Regions from separate parts of the Sphaerisporangium sp. B11E5 genome, predicted to be linked through region 2. Evidence: riboswitches for the same ligand, from Rfam matches in the RefSeq annotation. Region 2 holds a riboswitch; each other region holds the start of a gene.
What was found. Region 2 has a riboswitch for cyclic di-AMP ahead of ABGB17_RS06430 (hypothetical protein). Riboswitches for the same ligand answer to the same signal wherever they lie in the genome.
Positions count from the first base shown of each region.

Region 1: it holds a riboswitch for cyclic di-AMP, as region 2 does, so the genes downstream of both, ABGB17_RS30645 (NlpC/P60 family protein) here and ABGB17_RS06430 (hypothetical protein) in region 2, are expected to answer to the same signal.
Region 3: it holds a riboswitch for cyclic di-AMP, as region 2 does, so the genes downstream of both, ABGB17_RS01105 (CHAP domain-containing protein) here and ABGB17_RS06430 (hypothetical protein) in region 2, are expected to answer to the same signal.

Region 1 is NZ_JBDPMD010000045.1:61,927-67,673, reverse strand. It holds gene ABGB17_RS30660 (L-aspartate oxidase) at 1-474, shown strand, start outside; gene ABGB17_RS30655 (type III pantothenate kinase) at 474-1,256, shown strand; gene ABGB17_RS30650 (LuxR C-terminal-related transcriptional regulator) at 1,767-1,958, shown strand; gene ABGB17_RS30645 (NlpC/P60 family protein) at 1,967-3,064, opposite strand; cyclic di-AMP (ydaO/yuaA leader) riboswitch at 3,070-3,271, opposite strand; gene ABGB17_RS30640 (amino-acid N-acetyltransferase) at 3,638-4,183, shown strand; gene ABGB17_RS30635 (RDD family protein) at 4,310-5,710, shown strand.
Region 2 is NZ_JBDPMD010000004.1:190,353-196,099, reverse strand. It holds gene ABGB17_RS06445 (AAA family ATPase) at 1-1,068, opposite strand, end outside; gene ABGB17_RS06440 (alpha/beta fold hydrolase) at 1,142-1,981, opposite strand; tRNA gene ABGB17_RS06435 (tRNA-Lys) at 2,506-2,579, opposite strand; gene ABGB17_RS06430 (hypothetical protein) at 2,638-3,231, opposite strand; cyclic di-AMP (ydaO/yuaA leader) riboswitch at 3,551-3,717, opposite strand; gene ABGB17_RS06425 (AraC family transcriptional regulator) at 4,302-5,204, opposite strand; gene ABGB17_RS06420 (OsmC family protein) at 5,262-5,660, opposite strand; gene ABGB17_RS06415 (hypothetical protein) at 5,679-5,747, opposite strand, start outside.
Region 3 is NZ_JBDPMD010000001.1:288,336-294,082, forward strand. It holds gene ABGB17_RS01100 (extracellular solute-binding protein) at 1-94, opposite strand, end outside; gene ABGB17_RS01105 (CHAP domain-containing protein) at 524-1,177, opposite strand; cyclic di-AMP (ydaO/yuaA leader) riboswitch at 1,210-1,358, opposite strand; gene ABGB17_RS01110 (hypothetical protein) at 1,659-2,669, shown strand; gene ABGB17_RS01115 (DUF6716 putative glycosyltransferase) at 2,666-3,886, shown strand; gene ABGB17_RS01120 (polysialyltransferase family glycosyltransferase) at 3,965-5,239, opposite strand; gene ABGB17_RS01125 (glycosyltransferase family 2 protein) at 5,236-5,747, opposite strand, start outside.

The sequences.
Region 1 (5,747 bases), on a different contig from region 2:
GAGGGCACCGGGGCCCGCGTCAGGGACAGCCGCAAGACGCTCCCGGGCCTGCGGGCCCTCGCCAAGTACGCCGTCCGCTGCGGCGGCGGTGCCAATCACCGGATGTCGCTTTCGGACGCGGCCTTGATCAAGGACAATCACGTGGTGGCGGCCGGTGGGGTCGCCGAGGCGTTCCGCGCGGTCCGGCGGGCCTACCCGGGCCTGCCGATCGAGGTGGAGGTCGACCGGCTCGACCAGATCGAACCACTGCTGGCGGAGGGGGCGGAGGAGATCCTGCTGGACAATTTCACCGTGGACGACCTGGCGCGTGCCGTGCGCCTGGTCGGCGGCCGCGCGCGCCTGGAGTCCAGCGGCGGGCTCACCCTGGCCGTGGCGCGTGAGGTCGCCGCGACCGGCGTCGACTTCCTCGCCGTGGGCGCCCTCACCCACTCCGCGCCCGCACTCGACATAGCTTTGGACCTCCGGGGGGCTTGATGCTGCTCACGATCGACGTCGGCAACACCCACACCATGCTCGGCCTGTTCGAGGGGGAAGAGGTCATCGAGCATTGGCGCCTCGCCACGGACGCGCGGCGCACCGCCGACGAGATCGCGGTCGTCCTGCAGGGACTGCTCGGCCAGAGCCCTCTGCTGAAGGACGCCGACATCAGCGGCATCGCCCTGTGCTCCACGGTGCCCTCGGTGCTCAACGAGATGCGCGAGATGTGCCGCAGGTACTACGGCGACGTGACCGCCGTCATCGTGGAGCCCGGGGTGCGCACCGGGGTGCCGGTGCGCATGGACAACCCCAAGGAGGTCGGCAGCGACCGCATCGTCAACGCCCTGGCCGCCGTCACCCTGTACGGCGGGCCGTGCGTGATCGTCGACTTCGGCACGGCGACGTCGTTCGACGCGGTCTCGGCCAAGGGGGAGTACGTCGGCGCGGTCACCGCGCCCGGCATCGAGATCTCGGTGGACGCGCTCGCGGCGGCGGGCGCGCAACTGCACAAGGTGGAGCTGGTCCGCCCGCGCTCGGTGATCGCCAAGAACACCGTCGAAGCCCTCCAGGCGGGCATCATCTACGGCTTCGCCGGCCAGGTGGACGGCATCGTCGAGCGCATGGCCCCCGAGCTCGCCGCCGACCCCGACGACGTGACGGTGGTCGCCACCGGCACCCTGGCGTCGCTGGTGGTGGACGAGGCGCGGTCCATCGACGTGCACGAGCCGTGGCTGACGCTCATCGGGTTGCGGCTCATCTACAACCGCAACGTGGGCTGACCCGCTCGAAAAGCAGGCATGCCTCAGCAGGGCCGGGCAAATGCCCCGGCCCTGACGGATCACCGCGATGACGGGCATGCGGAAAAGCCTGGGAAAGTGTGCCATATTTCGCGACTAATAAGCGCGCATAGGCTCCTGATCATATGTCGGCGACATGGGGCGAGCGAGCGTGGGACCGCAGGTGTGACAGCGGAACCGCCGATCCACCAGGCATGCCGTCACACCCTTGCGTGACGTCCGTCGGCGCCCCTCCCCTTGATCGCCGCTGTCCGCCCCGCTACGGGCTCGTAAACATGTCATGAGTAGTTCACATATGGAGTGGTATGTCAATGACGAACGTAACAGGTATCGCGGTCAGTGCTTGACGACCTTTCAACGTGGCGTTTACCGTTCCTGACGGGCGGGCCGAAGCATTCAAGTATGTAGCCGAGTTCGTCGTGGGGGAGAGGACACCCGATGGCGTATCCGGATCTGGTTTCCCGGGGAAATGACATTCCCGCGGGATCAGACGTGGGACTGACCGACGATGATCTGCTGCTGCTCGCCGAACTGGCCAAGGGCGTCACCGTCGATCGAGTCGGCCGGCGGCTCGACGTGAGCGGCCGCACCGTCCGCCGCCGCCTGCGCGGCATCTGCGACCGCATCGGCGTGGCCACCGCGATCGAGGCGGTGGCCTGGGCGGCCCGTCGCCGGCTGATCTGATCCGAAGGTCAGTCGGCGATGCGCACGGCACCCGCGAACGGGCGGTTGCCGATCGGCGCCACCCGCACCACGTCGCCGGTGCGGGGGGCGTGCACCATCATGCCGCCGCCGATGTAGATGCCCACGTGGTGCAGGTCGCTGTAGAAGAACACGAGGTCGCCCGGGCGCATCTCCTCACGGGACACATGGGTGCCCGCGGTCCACTGGTCGCCGGTGTAGTGCGGGAGGCTGATGCCGACCTTCTGGTAGGCCCACATGACCAGGCCGGAGCAGTCGTAGGAGTTCGGGCCCTCCGCGCCCCAGACGTACGGCTTGAGCTGCTGCGTGAGCGCCCACCTGACGGCCTCGGCCGCCTTGCCGTCCCCGGGGATCGGGATGGCCACCTTGGTGGCCCTGCCGTAGCCGCCCACCTGCGAGAGGGCCCGGCGGAACAGGCTGCTCTCGGTGCGGGTCACCAGACCGCGGATCTTGTCCCGCTTCGCGTCGAGCTCGGCGACGAGCTTCTTGACCTCGGCCTCGCGGGCCTTGGCGCTCTCCTTGGCACGCTCGGCGCTGTCCATCGCCTTGGTGATCTGCGAGACCTCCTCGCCCTGCTGGAGCTGCAGGGCGTACGTCGTGGCCGCGCGGTCGAGGTAGCCCTCGGGGTCGCCGGACATCGCGAGGGCGAGTGAGGAGCCGATGCCGCCGGTCATGTAGGCGTCCTGGGCGTAGAGCCCCGCCTTCTGGCGCTTCTCCTCCAGGTCGGCCTGGCTCTTCTCCAGCGTCTGGTTGGCGAGCTTGGCCGAGCGCTGTGCCTGCTTCAGGCGCTCCTTCTGGCCGTTGTACTGCTCGGTCAGCGCCTCGATGTCGTTGTAGAGGCGTTCGACCTGGTTCTTGAGCTCGTTCAGGCTCGGCTTGGGCTCGGCGGTCGCGGACATCAGCGGCGTGCCGAACGTCAGGGCGGTCAGGGCGACGGTGACCATGGCGACACGGCGGGGCAGGCGCCCCGGTCGTACGCGGGCCACTCGGGCCGTCATGGCCGTCACAGCCGCGCCGAACCGGGACCGGTGGTCCAGGGGGCGGGCGTGCCGGCCCGTGCTCTTCCCAGGCGTGCGCCCAGCGTGCACCAACGAGCTCCTCTCCTCGGCCGCCTACCGGGTTAGCTGACGGGTTCGGGCGGGAGTAGCCCTACCGAGTGACCGGTCGCGAAGATCGCGATGCCTCCCTCTCGGATTCACCCCGGGGGATCGGCGGCCGGACGGTACCGGCGGGTGCCATGTGGTTCCCCGGTTCCCGGCGTGTCGGAGGTGGCCGGGATTAGGCGGTCCGGCCATCGTGGGCGATGACCGGGATCGAGCCGTGACACTAGTGCAGCTCAGGTTCCTGCTCAACCAGAACTACGAATTCTGTAGAGGAATCACAACCGCCGCATCACGGAGCGATCACGCCGGGACGGGCCACAAACCCGCTTTACGCTGGGAAGACGTCCGCTTTACGCTCCCGTGACGGCGAAGTCGCAGGTCGCTGCCGTCTTGTTATGGCGTTTACGGGACGTCCTGCCGCGTTTCGACGGCTCGCGCTCGCCCGGCTACCCACCGCGACCGGAATCGGACCTGGCCTAATTTGGGGCCGTCCGTTATCGCCGACGCGCGCCGGCGCAGGTCGGCGACGCGTGCTGCCTGCGGATACGCTGGCCGGTCATGGAGCAGGTCGTGGAGTCCGTGCCGGCCGGGAGCGAGTTGGTCGTCCGGCGTGCCCGCGCGACGGACGTCCGGGCCATCGGGCGATTGGTCGAGTCGTATTCCGGCGACGGGCCCCGCTTGCTGCGCAAGGCCACGGTCACCTTGTACGAGGACGTGCAGGAGTTCTGGGTCGCCGAGCGGGGCGGCGAGGTGGTCGGCTGCGGGGCGCTGCACGTGCTGTGGGAGGACCTCGCCGAGATCCGCACGGTGGCGGTGGACGTGCGCTGCCGGGGGCGGGGCATCGGGCACCGCATCGTGGCGGCGCTGCTCGACACCGCCAGGGAGCTCGGGCTGCGCCGGGTGTTCTGCCTCACCTTCGAGGTGGAGTTCTTCGCCAGGCACGGATTCGCCGAGATCCAGGGCACACCCGTATCACCTGAGGTGTACGCGGAGTTGCTGGACTCCTACGATGAGGGCGTCGCGGAGTTCCTGGATCTGGAACACGTCAAACCGAACACTCTGGGCAACACGCGCATGCTCCTCCATCTCTCGCCGCCTTCCTGAGCCTTCCTGACCCCTGGGATGACGCCATGGAAAGGTGACTGTTGATCCCGCTGTCGCTACGTTGGGCAGCACCACAGCATGTGTGCCTGACATTTGCCACATGCGAAGCCGAAGTGAGGTGAAACGGTGAGCACCGGACAGCCGCCGTACCCACGTGACGAACCGGACGACAACCCGTCATCCGGGACTCCGCAGTATGGACAGCAGGCCGAGCGTCCCGGAGCGGGTCTCGACCCGGAGGTCACAGTCGTCCACCGCCCCCAGCCGACGTCGGAACACGGTTATCCCCAGCAGCAGTCGTACGGACAGCAGTCCTACGGCCAGCAGGACCCCTACGGTCAGCAGGGCGGGACCGGAGCGTACGGCCAGGGATACCCCCAGCAGTCGCAGGGACAGCAGGGACAGCAGGGTCAGCAGTACGGCCAGGGCTACGGCCAGCAGCAGTACGGCCAGGGCTACGGTCAGCAGGGTCAGCAGAGCCAGCAGGGTTACGGCCAGCAGTACGGGCAGCAGCAGGGCTACGGCCAGGAGCAGCAGCAGTACGGGCAGGGCTACGGCCAGCAGGCGCAGCAGGGTTACGGCCAGCAGCAGGGCTACGGCCAGGGCCAGCAGGCCCAGCAAGGCCAGCAGTACGGCCAGCAGGGCTACGACCAGAACGGCTACCCCCAGCAGCAGTACGGCCAGCAGGACCCCTCCGGCTACGGCCAGCAGCAGGGGTACGGCCAGCAGGGCCAGCAGGGCCAGCAGGGCTACGGCCAGGAGCAGCAGCAGTACGGCCAGGGCTACGGTCAGCAGGCGCAGCAGGGTTACGGCGCGCAGGGCTACGGCCAGCAGGGTCAGCAGGGCTACGGCCAGCAGCAGTACGGGCAGCAGTACGGCCAGCAGGACCCGCAGGCCGCCTACGGGCAGCAGCAGTACGGGGCCCAGGGATACGGGCAGCAGCAGGGCTACGGCCAGCCGGCGTACGGCGAGCAGGGTTACCCCAAGCCCTACGGCGCGACGGGCCCGGGCCCGGCCGGGGTGCCGGCGCCGCTCGCCGAGTGGTGGCAGCGCCTGGTGGCGCGCATCATCGACGGTGTGCTCCTCGCGATCCCCACGGTCATCCTCACCGTGATCCTGCTTGCCGTGCTGGTGACCCAGCCGAGCTTCGACCCGTCGACGGGCCAGGTCGTCGAGGGCGGCGGCGTGTTCCTCTACGAGCTCGCGCTGGCGCTGATCGTGGGCGCGATCTACGTCGTCTACGACTTCTTCATGCACAAGAGCCGCGGCCAGACGGTCGGCAAGATGGCCATGGGCATCAAGGTCATCACCCTTGGGGGCTCCCTTGAGGGCGGGCTGCCCAGCGACGCGGCGGTCAAGCGCGCCGCGGTGTTCTTCGGGCCGCAGTTGCTGCGCTGGATCCCGTTCGTGAGCATCGTGGTCGGCATCTTCGCGCTGGTGAACGTGCTGTGGCAGTTCTGGGACAAGCCGTACCAGCAGTGTCTGCACGACAAGGCCGCGAAGACGGTGGTCGTCAAGGTCAGGTGACCGGGGCGCGGACAGGGCCGGGGATCGTACCCGGCCC
Region 2 (5,747 bases):
GGCCCGGTGCCAGGCGAGCCGATCGGGATCGGCCCGCGGATCGGTCACCGCGGCCAGCGCACGGTGCGCCCGGCGGCGGTCGGCCGGCGCCGCCGCCCGGTACACCGCCGAGCGCACCAGCGGATGATGGAACCGCACCCGCGCACCGATCTCCACCAACCCCGCCGCCTCCGCCGGCCCGGCCGCCTCCGGACTGATCCGCAACTGCTCCGCGGCGCGCCACAGCAACGCCGCCTCCCCCAGCGGCTCGGCCGCCGCGACGAGCAGCAGCATCTGCGTCTCGGCCGGCAGCCCGGCCGACCGGCGCAGGAATCCGTCCTCGATCCTGCCGGGCACCCCGAGCGCGTCCGGCAGCCCGAAGCCGCCCGCCAGCTCCGCCAGATGCCCCGGCTCCGCGCCGCGGGGCAACTCCAGCAGCGCCAGGGGGTTCCCGCGCGCTTCGGCGATGACCCGGTCGCGCACCCCCTCGTCCAGCGGCGCCGGGACCGCCACGGCCAGCAACGCCCGCGCGTCCCCCTCCTCCAGCCCGTCCACCCGCAACTCCGGCAACCCGGTGAACACGTCCCCCCGGCCCGGGTCGCGCAGCCCGAACACCAGCGCCACCCGCTCCACCTCCACCCGCCGGGCCAAGAACGCCAGGACCTGCGCGGACGCCTCATCCAGCCACTGCGCGTCATCCACCAGGCACAGCAGCGGCCGTTCCTCGGCGACCTCCGCCAGCAGGCTCAAGGCGGCCAGCCCGACCAGGAACCGATCCGGCGGGTCCCCGGCACGCAGCCCGAACGCCACCCCCAGCGCGGCCTGCTGCGGATCGGGCAGCGCACCCAGCCAGTCCAGCATCGGCGCGCACAACTGATGCAAGCCCGCGAACGCGAACTCCATCTCCGACTCCACACCGGCCGCGCGCTCCACCCGGAACTCCGGCGCGGCGCCGCGGGCGTACTCCAGCAGCGTGGTCTTGCCGATGCCGGCCTCGCCACGCACCACCAGCACACCGCTGCGCCCCGCCCGCGCGTCGGCGATCAACCCTTCGATCGCCTCACGCTCGGCACGACGACCCAGAAGCATCGCCTGGTTCTCCCGTGGGGGGCCCGACTGCGATTCCCGCGCTACCCGGCGATTGTCGCCTATCGGATTCGTGTCAGCCAATGGCGGTGAGGATGTCGGCCACCACGTCGGGCATCGAGAGGAACGGCGAGTGGGACGCGTCGAGCGCGACGACGGAGGTCGGGTTGCCCGGGAAGGCCGCGTCGGCCTCGGCGATGAACCTCGCCTGCAGGGCCGGCCTGATCGCCATGTCCCTGGCACAGGTGAGGTACGTGCGCCGCACCGACCCCCAGCCGTCGTGGGTCAGGTCGGTGGTGCCGAGCATGACGCCGAGCGGACCGTCAGGCGTCAGCAGGCCGGTGGCGGCGTCGGCGAGGACCGAGTCGACGTCACCGTAGAACGCCTCGTGAAGCCGCCGCCGGTAAGCCGCGTCATCTGTGGCGAAGTCCAGCCGCAGCGCGCCGATCCGCGCCGGGTCGCCCTGCAACAACGGCGCGACGTGGTCATCGGCGGCCTCGGGCATCCGCGTGTACGCCACAGCCGGGACACCGGACGACGGCATGTACGCGGAAAGATACACCGCGTGCGCGACCAGTTCGGGCGTCCGCTGCGCCACTCGGGTCAGCACGGGCCCGGCCGCGCTGTGGGCGACCACCGTGACCGGCCCACCACCACCGATCCACTTGATCTGAGCAGTAAGTAACCCGGCCGCGTCGTCAAGACTCACGTCCCCCACCGGCGAAAGCTCCGTACCGACTGCCCCGGGATCGTACGACTGCGCACTGAACCACCGAGGACGCCGCGCGTACAGCCCGTGCCCCACCATGTCCACCGCAACGGCCAGGCGCCCGGCCGCCACCACACGGAGGATGACTTCGCTCCAGCACCAAGAGCCGTGCCAGAAGCCGTGAACGAGTACCAGCGTGCTGCTCATGAACACTCCCTGGTGTGAAGCCGTCCGGCTCGATGGAGAACTGCCTACTTCCTTGTTCACTGTCGCAAGCGGGCGGTGACTGTGACGCTAGTAGATCGCTTCGAACTCCGCCGCACCCGAGACGGGCCGCGAATGGCCCGGCTCTCGCATCAACCGCCCCTCCGCGCACCGGACCACCTGAAAACCCCTGGCAACGACACGGAGTCCATGAAAGCGGACGTCGCGCTCGGCCTCGTGGTGCTGAGTCACTGCGGTGTCCCGCTGCGGGCGGGCGGATACGCCGGTGTCGACGTCTTCTTCGTGATCCCCGGGTTCCTGATCAGTTCAGCCGTCCAGGGAGCCGACGAAGTCCGGCCCGATCTCGACCGGCGGGTTCTACGCCCGGCGCCGCCGCAGGCGGCATCGCGGTGTCACGAGCCAGTTCCCCGACACATGAGGGCACAACGAGCCCACACAGGTACCGAAACACCACTGGGCATCCTCCACGTGGTGGAGAATGCCCAGTTCAATGGCGTACTGCTGGGTGCGCCGCCAGGGACTCGAACCCCGGACCCGCTGATTAAGAGTCAGCTGCTCTAACCAACTGAGCTAGCGGCGCATCGGCTACGGCGACTTTAGCAGTAGTGGCGGGGGTGCGCACATCGGCGGGGTGGGGGTCAGTTGGCGGGGGCGGGGGCGGGGTTGTTGTCGATCTGGCTCCAGGCGCCTTCGCTGAAGGGGACGGGGTGGTTCTTCTTGCCTGGGCCGTTGCCCCACTTGGTGATCACGTAGCTGACCTCGATGTGGCCGGCGTCGAAGCCTTGGACCATCAGGGTCGAGGAGTTGAAGGTGCCGCCGGTGAGTTCGGCGAAGGTCTTGGCGTCGATGTCGAGCATGACGCCGTTCTCGGAGGGGATGCCGGGGCCGCGGTCGCCGATGAAGAAGGGGGCTTCCTTGTCCTTGTAGACGATGTAGCCCTCGGTGCCGAGGGGCCAGCTCGGGCTGGCGAACAGGCCCTTCTGCATGGGCTTGCCGATGGCGGGGAGGCCGGTGTCGCCGGCGCGGCCGGAGGCGTCGTCCCAGAAGTAGGAGGCTTTGGTGGAGCCCTGGAGGAGCATGGGGGGGACGATCCGGGTGGAGGCACCGGGAGGGGGGAGCTTCTGGGCGTGGGCGGCTACGGCGTTCGCGCAGAAGATGGAGGTGAGGGCCAGGGTCGCGCCGGCGGCGCCGCAGGCCATGCGTTTCTTCGAACAGCTACGGAGAAAGGTCATGGGGTGGCAGGATCTTTCATCAGAAGACACGGAGCCGCGGAGCCGGTGTGCGTGGGGTCACCGGTGCGGGTATGGGACAGCGCTCTCAAGACCGTGGCGTTCGTGGGCCTGGCTGGAGATCGCGGCACTAAGGCGCGTTGTCACGTAAAGGGCCGGTCAGCGGTGGCGGAGATGCGCCACCACGTCACACTGCGGGCGAGACGGGCTCGCCTGGGGTGGACGGCTGCTTGTAAGCCGATTTTCCGCCGCTTCTGACGGCGAGATCCGGGGTCAGGTCACCCGGGCATTGAGCTTGGGGGGAGTGGGGTGCTCCACTCGGGTCTCCTCTCCGATGACGTCTACCGGGTTAGCTGACGGGTTCGGGCTAGAGAGTCGCCCTACCGCGGGTCTGCGTTCGCTTTCCCACGGATTCACCCCAATGTTGATTGGGTCCCCGGCTCCCTCCAGGCCCCACAGGGCCCTTCTGGGATTCGACGCCGGGTGGCGGCCTTCCGGCTGAAGACCAGGTCACCACCCGATGTAGGTAAAACCTTACCCTCCAAGTCAGGGCAAAGCAAACGATGTGTGTACAAAGCATTATAAGATCTACCAAAGCACCCCAAACCCCTATATTTACGGCATTTGCCAGCCGGTCCGGGGGTGCGCCACACCCACCCAGCGCTCTCCGCGGCCCTCACCCGCCCATGATCACGACGTCGCCACCGGGCACCGAAGCACCGCCGAAGATGATCGCGAACGGCGGTCCTCACACGGGATCACCGGGATGCGGGAAGGAGGAGAGAGGGCAACAGGTCCGGGCAAAGGTCGGGGCCGGGCAGTCCCCCGCCTGCCCGGCCCCGGTTTCACGGTCCTGCGCCGGTGTCTTCCCCCAAAAACACCGGGCGGTCCCGCAGTACGGACACGGTCCCCCACCGCGTCCTTGTGGCAGAAAGCTCCAGTGCGCCCTGGTTCCCCGGGCGCCGGTGCATCCCCCTTGACCTGCCTTAACACTACATACCGGGGCCTGAGGCGCTCGTCATCGGACGGTATAGATTCCGTCTAACTCGCGGGGGATGACCGGGCTTGGCGCCTCAGGGCAACATCGGCGCGGCGACGAGCACCGAGTCGTGCAGGCGGGCGGCGTCCCGGCTCGGCGGGGTGCCGAAGAGGCGGCGGTACTCGCGGGTGAACTGTGACGGGCTGTCGTAGCCCACGGCGTGGCCGACGGCGGCGATGTCCGTGGGGCCTGCGGCCAGCAGCAGCCGGGCCTCCTGGAGGCGGATCTGCTTCTGGAACTGGATGGGGCTCATCGCGGTGACGGCCTGGAAGTTGCGGTAGAAGGCGGACGCGCTCATGCCGGCCAGCCGCGCCACGTCCTCGACCCGGAACGCCCGCGCGTAGTTGTCGCGGATCCACCGCACCGCCCGGGCGATGTGGGCGTGGTTGCTGTCGGCCAGGCCGAGCTGGCGGACGGTCGGGCCCTGCTCCGCCGTGATCAGCCGCCAGAGGATCTCCCGCTTGATCAGCGGCGCGAGCACCTCGATGTCGCGCGGCTGGTCAAGCAGGCGCAGCAGCCGCGCCACGGCGTCCAGGAGCTCGGCGGAGGCGTCGCTCACGGCGAGGCCGGGGGACGCGGTGGCGGCCCGCGGCGCGGCGCCGGACGACGCCCGCAGCAGCAGGTCGGCGATGGCGGACGGCTCCAGCGTCAGGCCGAACCCGAGCGCCGGCCGGTCCGGGCCGACGTCGACGAAGTGGCCGGTGACGGGCAGGTCGACCGACGCGACGAGGTACTGCCCGGCGTGGTACTCGTAGACCCGCTCCCCCAGCGCGAGCCGTTTGGCGCCCTGCGCGATCAGCGCCATGACCGTGCCGGACATCGACGCCGACGGCCCGGCGGGCTCCTTGACGCAGGAGATCAGTACGCCGTCGATGGGGGTGCTCAGGTCGGGCCGTGCGTGCCGGGCCAGCAACGTGCGGATTTCATCCAGAAGCATGACGGTGCGGCATCCAGGGACGTGTGGCCGGGGCGGGGACCCCGGCCGGGGGACGACCTATTCCTTGAAGGCCAGGTGGACGGGGACGCCCTTCTGGAGGGTGTTGCTCACGGTGCAGTAGCTGGCGTGGACCCGGGCGGCCACGTTGCGGAAGACCTCGTCGGCCTCCGGGTCGTTCTCCGGGAGCTCCACCTCGTAGGTGATGGTCACCGGGCCCAGGATGTTGGGCGCGCCCTTCTCGGCCTCCACGGTCATCGACAGGCGGGCCAGCCGGTGGCCGCGTTTGGCGGTGAGGGGTTCCACCGTGACGATGTTGCAGCCGCCGACCGCGGCGAGGAGGAGCTCTACAGGGGTGAAGACGCCTTCGGTGTCGCTGCTGCCGATCTGGACGGCCGCGCCGCGGGCGTTGCGGGCGACGAAGCCGTCGTCGGTGCGTTCCACATTGACCGATGCCATACGGGAAGCCTAGGTGGTTCAGGCGTCAGGGTGCTTCGTGAGGTAGTCGATGTACACGGGGCGCAGGGCCTCGCCGAGTTCGCCCTC
Region 3 (5,747 bases), on a different contig from region 2:
CGCCGCCGGACGAGCATGCGGCGCTGGTGACGAGCGCGGCGGTCATCACCGATGCGACCGCGAGCATCCTGCCGCGGCGCATTGTGTTCATCATTCCGGACCCCTCTCAAGGTGGTTGCCCGATCATTGGGAGATGCATCGAGGGCCGGCCCCGACAGTCGGGCCCCGCGATGTGCTGGATCCCTCAAGTCGTGAACCGCGGGGCATGGTCCCGCGGGCGAGATTTGGGAGCGCTCCCACGAAGAGTCCCCGATGGGCAACGCTGGCGTCAATATGCCGAAACCTAACTGTTACTCCTGGGGTTCCCAGAAGCGCGGAATGCGATGATAAGCGGCAAAAAGGCCATTGCCGGTATTGGGAGCGCTCCCATCGCTACCGGACAGTCTTCCGCGGAAGAAGACATGGAGATGCCGCCGTACGGCCGGTTGCGGGCTGATTCGGCCGTACGGCGGCGGGGAGGGCGGGCGTCCCATGGGAGTGGGTGAGCCGGGACGCCCGCCCGGCTACGGCGGGGGGACCGCCGTCAGGCCGCGTACGCGGGGTAGCCGTAGCCGGCCACCTGGTAGGTCGGGCGGGTGCGGACCTCGACCTTGCCGTTGCCCGTGTTGCCCTCGACGGTCTCGATGGTGCCGTCGCCGTTGTCCTTGACGACGAAGCCGACGTGGTCGATGCCCTCGATGCCGCCGCCGTTCCAGTCGAAGAACACCACGGCGCCGGGCTTCGGCACGCTGCCGAAGCGGCCCTTGGACTCGAACCACTTGGCGTGCTGCACGGTGTAGGCGTCCTGGCCCATCGTGTCCTGGAGGCCGAGCTGCTCGCCGACCCAGGAGACGAACATGTCGCACCACGGGGCGTTGGCGTAGTCGGCGATCCTGCCGGTGTCCCTGGCGATGGTCTGGAGCGCGCGCGGGCTGCTCATGTACCAGGCCTGGAACTTGGTGCCGCCACCGAGGCTGTTCTCGGAGATGCCGACCTGGCTCCTGGCGAGGTCGAGCACCTGCGCGGCGGTGACCCGGGCCGCGGAGCGCGGCTCCCCGTGCGCCTCTGCCGAGGCGACCTTCGCGACGGCGTCGCCGGGAGCGGCGTCCGCGTGGGCGAGAGCGGTACCGGTCACCACCTGGGCAAGGACCAGCCCGCCGAGGGCCAGTCCGATCGCGCGATGTCGTGGGGCATCCATGAGTCGCTGCGTGAACGATGACAAAGGGAGACTCCTTCTTCCAAAGGCGCCTACCGGGTTAGCTGACGGGTTCGGGCCTGGAAGACGCCCTACAGCGCGTCCGTGGGAACGACGCGCCGATTCACCCCGAAAGAAGTGGGTCCCCGGCTCCGCGAGAAAGCGGACTCGGCGTCCGGAACGTGTCGGCGGGAGAGGGATCTCCGCGGCGGACCGGCCTCGCTCCGGCGATCTCCACCCAGGCGGAACTCCCTCGGCGGGACGTTCCTCCAGGTGGAGTCCCCCCACAGTAATACATCGGACAAAGAGCCGCAAACAGGACAAACCACTCATGCCGTTCCGGCCCGGAGTCGGCAAATCTTGGGTCCGTGCTCACCCCCGGACCGCATGACCTTCGCCTGTTGTCCGCCGTTCACCGCACGTTACCCGTCACGTAGCGTCGTGGCACTAGATTGCCTGCGTCGTGAACGTCTCATTACCCGGCGTGGAGAGGATCGGTCGAAGCCGCGTGCGGGAGCAGGGGTCGGCCGTCGCCTGGGTGGAGTCGCCTCTCCAGTTGCTCTGCGCGGTCGAGGCGCGGCACGCCGGACTGGTGGGGCCCGAATTCCAGGTGGTGGCCAGGGCGAAGCTGCCGGGCCTGCGGGTGACCCGCAGGGAGCTGGCCGCCCTCGCCCTGCCCGAAGGCCTGCGGCTGTCCACCGCCGACGACCACATGCCCCGTCCGGGCCGCCGTGAGTCGTGGGTGCTCGGGGACGCCTTCTCCGGCCGCATGCAGCTCACCTCGCTCGGCGCCGCGCCGCGCCGCCTGGTGGTGGTCGACGACGGCCTCGCCACCATCCGGCTGCTGGAGCTGCTCACCGCCCGGCCCGGCACGCCGCTGCTGCGCGCCCGGGCCAGCGCCACCTGGACGCGCCGCGCCCTCGGCGCCGCCGCCTCGCTGCGGCTGCGCGCCGCCGCCCGGTCCGGCCGGCTGACGATCTTCACCGCCCTGCCCGTCCCGGACGGCCTCGCCGCGTCCGTACGGGGGATCGGGATCGACCTGGTCACCCACGACTTCGCGTGGCTGCGCTCCCAGCCCGCCGTCGCGCACCCCCGGCCGCCCGAGAGCACCGTCGTGCTCGGCACCTCGCTGGTGCGCAACGGCCTGATCCACCGGGATCGTTATCTTTCCTGGCTCTTCGCACTGGAAGGTCCGGTAGCCTACTACCCGCACCGCCGGGAGGATCCCGGGGACCTGGCCGCGGTACGTGACCACCCGGGAGTCACCGTGTACGACGGCGGGGCGCCGGTCGAGATGACGCTGCGCGATCTGCGTCCCGGCCAGCGTGTGCTCAGTCTTCCCTCCACCGCGGTGACCTCGCTGCGCGTGCTGCTGTCGGCGCGCGGCGTGCGGGTGGAGACCGTCGACGTCCCGGACGACTGGTGGACGCCATCGGCCACCGACTCGCTCCGGTCGCACCTCCAGATGTTCGCGCACGAAAGGGCTGCTCCTTGACCCGGGTTCTCGCCGTCGCCGACTCCGACAGCTATCTGAAGTGGGCGGCGGGCCTGCTCGACCAACTCCCGGCGGAATGGACGCGGACGCTCGCCGTCGTGCGCACGCCGATCACCCCGTCCCCCGCGCAGATCGCGGCCGCGGTCAGCGGCACCCGCCTCGGCGCGGGTGAGCCGCCGGCCGTGACCTCCGCGCGCGGCCTGCGCCGCCTCGCCGAGCGCACCAGGCCCGACGTGGTGCTGGTGGCCTGCACGGGGCCGGTGGTGGACGTGCTGGTCAGCGGCGTGTTCGGCGGCATGAGCCCGCGGCCGGTGTTCGTGTCGGGCCTGCCCGGCATCTCGATCCCCGCCACCGAGAAGGCATGGCTGTACCGCGGCGGGTGCGACGTGTTCGTCGTGCACAGCGGCAAGGAGGTCGCCGAGTTCGGCCGCATCGGCAAGGAGCTCGGCGCGGCCGGCACCGTCGCCCTCGCCCGGCTGCCCTACCTCGACCACGTCGTCACTCGCCCGGCGTCGACCGGGACCGGCGACCGGGTGGTGTTCGCGACCCAGGCGAAGGTGCCGCGGCGTCGCGAGGAGCGCGAGGGCATCCTGGTCGCCCTCGCCGCGCTGGCCGCCCGCCGTCCCGACCTGGACGTCGTGGTGAAGCTGCGGGCGCTGGAGACCGAGCGGCAGACCCACAACGAGCGGCACCACTACGAGCGGCTGTGGCGCGACCTCGTCGCGGCGGGCGTCGTGCCCCCCGGCGCGGTGCGGTTCGCCGCGGGCGCGATGCACGAGCACCTGGCCGCGGCGGCGGGTTTCGTCACGGTCAGCTCCACCGCGGCGCTGGAGGCGATCGCCGCCGAGGTGCCGCTGCTGGTGCTGTCGGACTTCGGGGTCAGCGCCGAGATGATCAACCTGGTGTTCGAGGACAGCGGCTGCCTCGGCACCCTTGAGGACCTGACCTCCGCGGGCTTCCGGCGGCCCACCCCCGCCTGGTGCGACGCCAACTACTTCCACGACTCCGCGGTCAGCGACTGGGTGCCCCGGGTGGCCGCCCTGGTGGAGGAGGCCAGGGCCGGGCGCCTCGCCCCGGTGCGCCCCCTGCTGGACGGCCCCGCCCACGCCGCCGCCCGCCGCCGCGCCCGCCTGCGCGTGGAGCTCCCGCCGAACGTCCTGCGCGCCGGCTACCGCGCCAGCCGCCGCGTCCGCCGCTACCTGAAGGCGATCTCCTGACGAAAGCCCCGCACGCACGCGGCGGTGGTCACATTCCGTGACCACCGCCGCGTGCTGTTTCGAGAGGGTCCCGCGGGCTCAGCGGGTGAGGGCGCGGCGCAGGCGGCTGAGGGCGCCGCCGCGGCCGGGGCGTCGGGGCGGGGAGTCGATGAGGCCGAGCGCGCCGAGGCGGCGGTTCTTGAAGTAGCGGGCCTGCGGGCCGTGGGCGGCGAGGTAGCGCACCGCGGCCTCGCGCAGCTCCGGGTACTGCTCGCTCTGCATGCAGTACCCGACCGCCTCCACCAGGCCGGGCAGGTCGGCGGCCGGTGGGTCGGTGATCGAGCCGTCGCGGGCCAGCCGGGGCAGGGTGGCGTCGATGATCGTGGCCGGGATCCGGTTGCTGTTCTCGTACGGCGAGAGCCGTTCGAGCACGGTCTCGCAGCCCATGGTGGCGACCGGCGCGCCGAACAGCCGGTGCGAGGTGACGAGGGCGGTGGAGAAGCACCCCACGACCAGCCGGGGGCGCAGCGCCTTGACGCACACCTCGGCGGGCACGGTCTCCGGCGCGACCCGTAGTTCCACCCCGAGCGCGGCCGCCGCCGACCGCATGCGCCGGGCGTGCCGCCGCCCGGCCGCCGGGTGGGGCTTGAACAGCACGGTCCTGTGCCCGCGCGCCACGACCGCCTCCAGCATGGCCGCGTGCGTCGCGGCCTCCTCGTCGTCGGTGAGGATGCCGAGCGCCGCGAGGTACTGCCCGAGGATCACCACCTCGCCCTCCAGGCCCTCGGGCGCGTTGATCGCCCCGATGACCTCGGCGAACGCGGCGTCCGGCACGGCCTGCGGCGCCACCCTGGCCTCACGCAGCAGCAGCGGCGCGAGGCCGGGCACCAGGTCCAGGTGCAGCAGCCGGGTGATGCGCCCGGCGATCTCCGTCGGCAGCGGGTCGCGGGTCGGGCCGTAGCTCATCAGCCCGTCGGAGTACACCGTGATCGGGCAGTCGCGGATCAGCGCCGCCAGCGTGCGTGACGGCGGCACCGCGATCGACTCCACCACCAGCTCGGACGGCCCGTCGCCGAGACCGAGGTCACCGCGCAGCAGCCGCCCGAGCATCGGCAGCTCGGCCTGGCGGGCCTTCCAGTCCGACGGGTGCAGCGGCGCCACGATCTCGTTCCACGACCGCACGTCGTCGAACCGGGACCGGATCGCCGCGAAGCCCTCGGTCTCGTCCACCCCGGGGGTGATCTCCGGGATGGCGGCGTTGTTCGACACCAGCAGCAGCCTGCGCCCGGCGCGCGGCCCGAACCGCCCGTCGTCGATGGCGGCGGCCAGGGTCATCGCGCCGAACAGCGTCGAGCTGTAGAAGACCTGGGTCACGGCAGGCGCACCTCGGCATAAGCGTCGTGGGGGAGGAGCGGGCGCAACAGCTCGGCCCGCTCTTGTTCCAGCCCGCTGCCCGCCACCAGCGCGGGAGGCAGGCTTGCCAGCACCTCCGAGGCCCGCGCGGTGAAGCGCCGCAGCAGCTCGGGGGAGTACCGGTCGGACAGCTCCAGGTGGTGGGCCAGCAGCGCGCAGAAGCTGCGCACCGCCTTCGGCATCAGGTCGTCCTCGTCGCGGACCTGCGCGAACACCAGCTCGAAGGCGTCGAAGAAGTGGAGCTGGCGGGCGTCGCCGATCTGGGTGAGGGAGTTCGGCACGAGCCGCCGGTAGAACACCCCGGCCAGCGACACCGCCGCGAAGGACCGCGCCTCGCGGTGCAGCCGCCAGATCCACGGCCGGTCCTCGGCGGTGTGCAGGTGGCCGGGGAACGTCAGCAGGTCGCCGAGCGAGCGCCGGTAGATCCCCGCCCACGCGTAGGGGTAGTCGACCATGGTCTTGGTGTTCA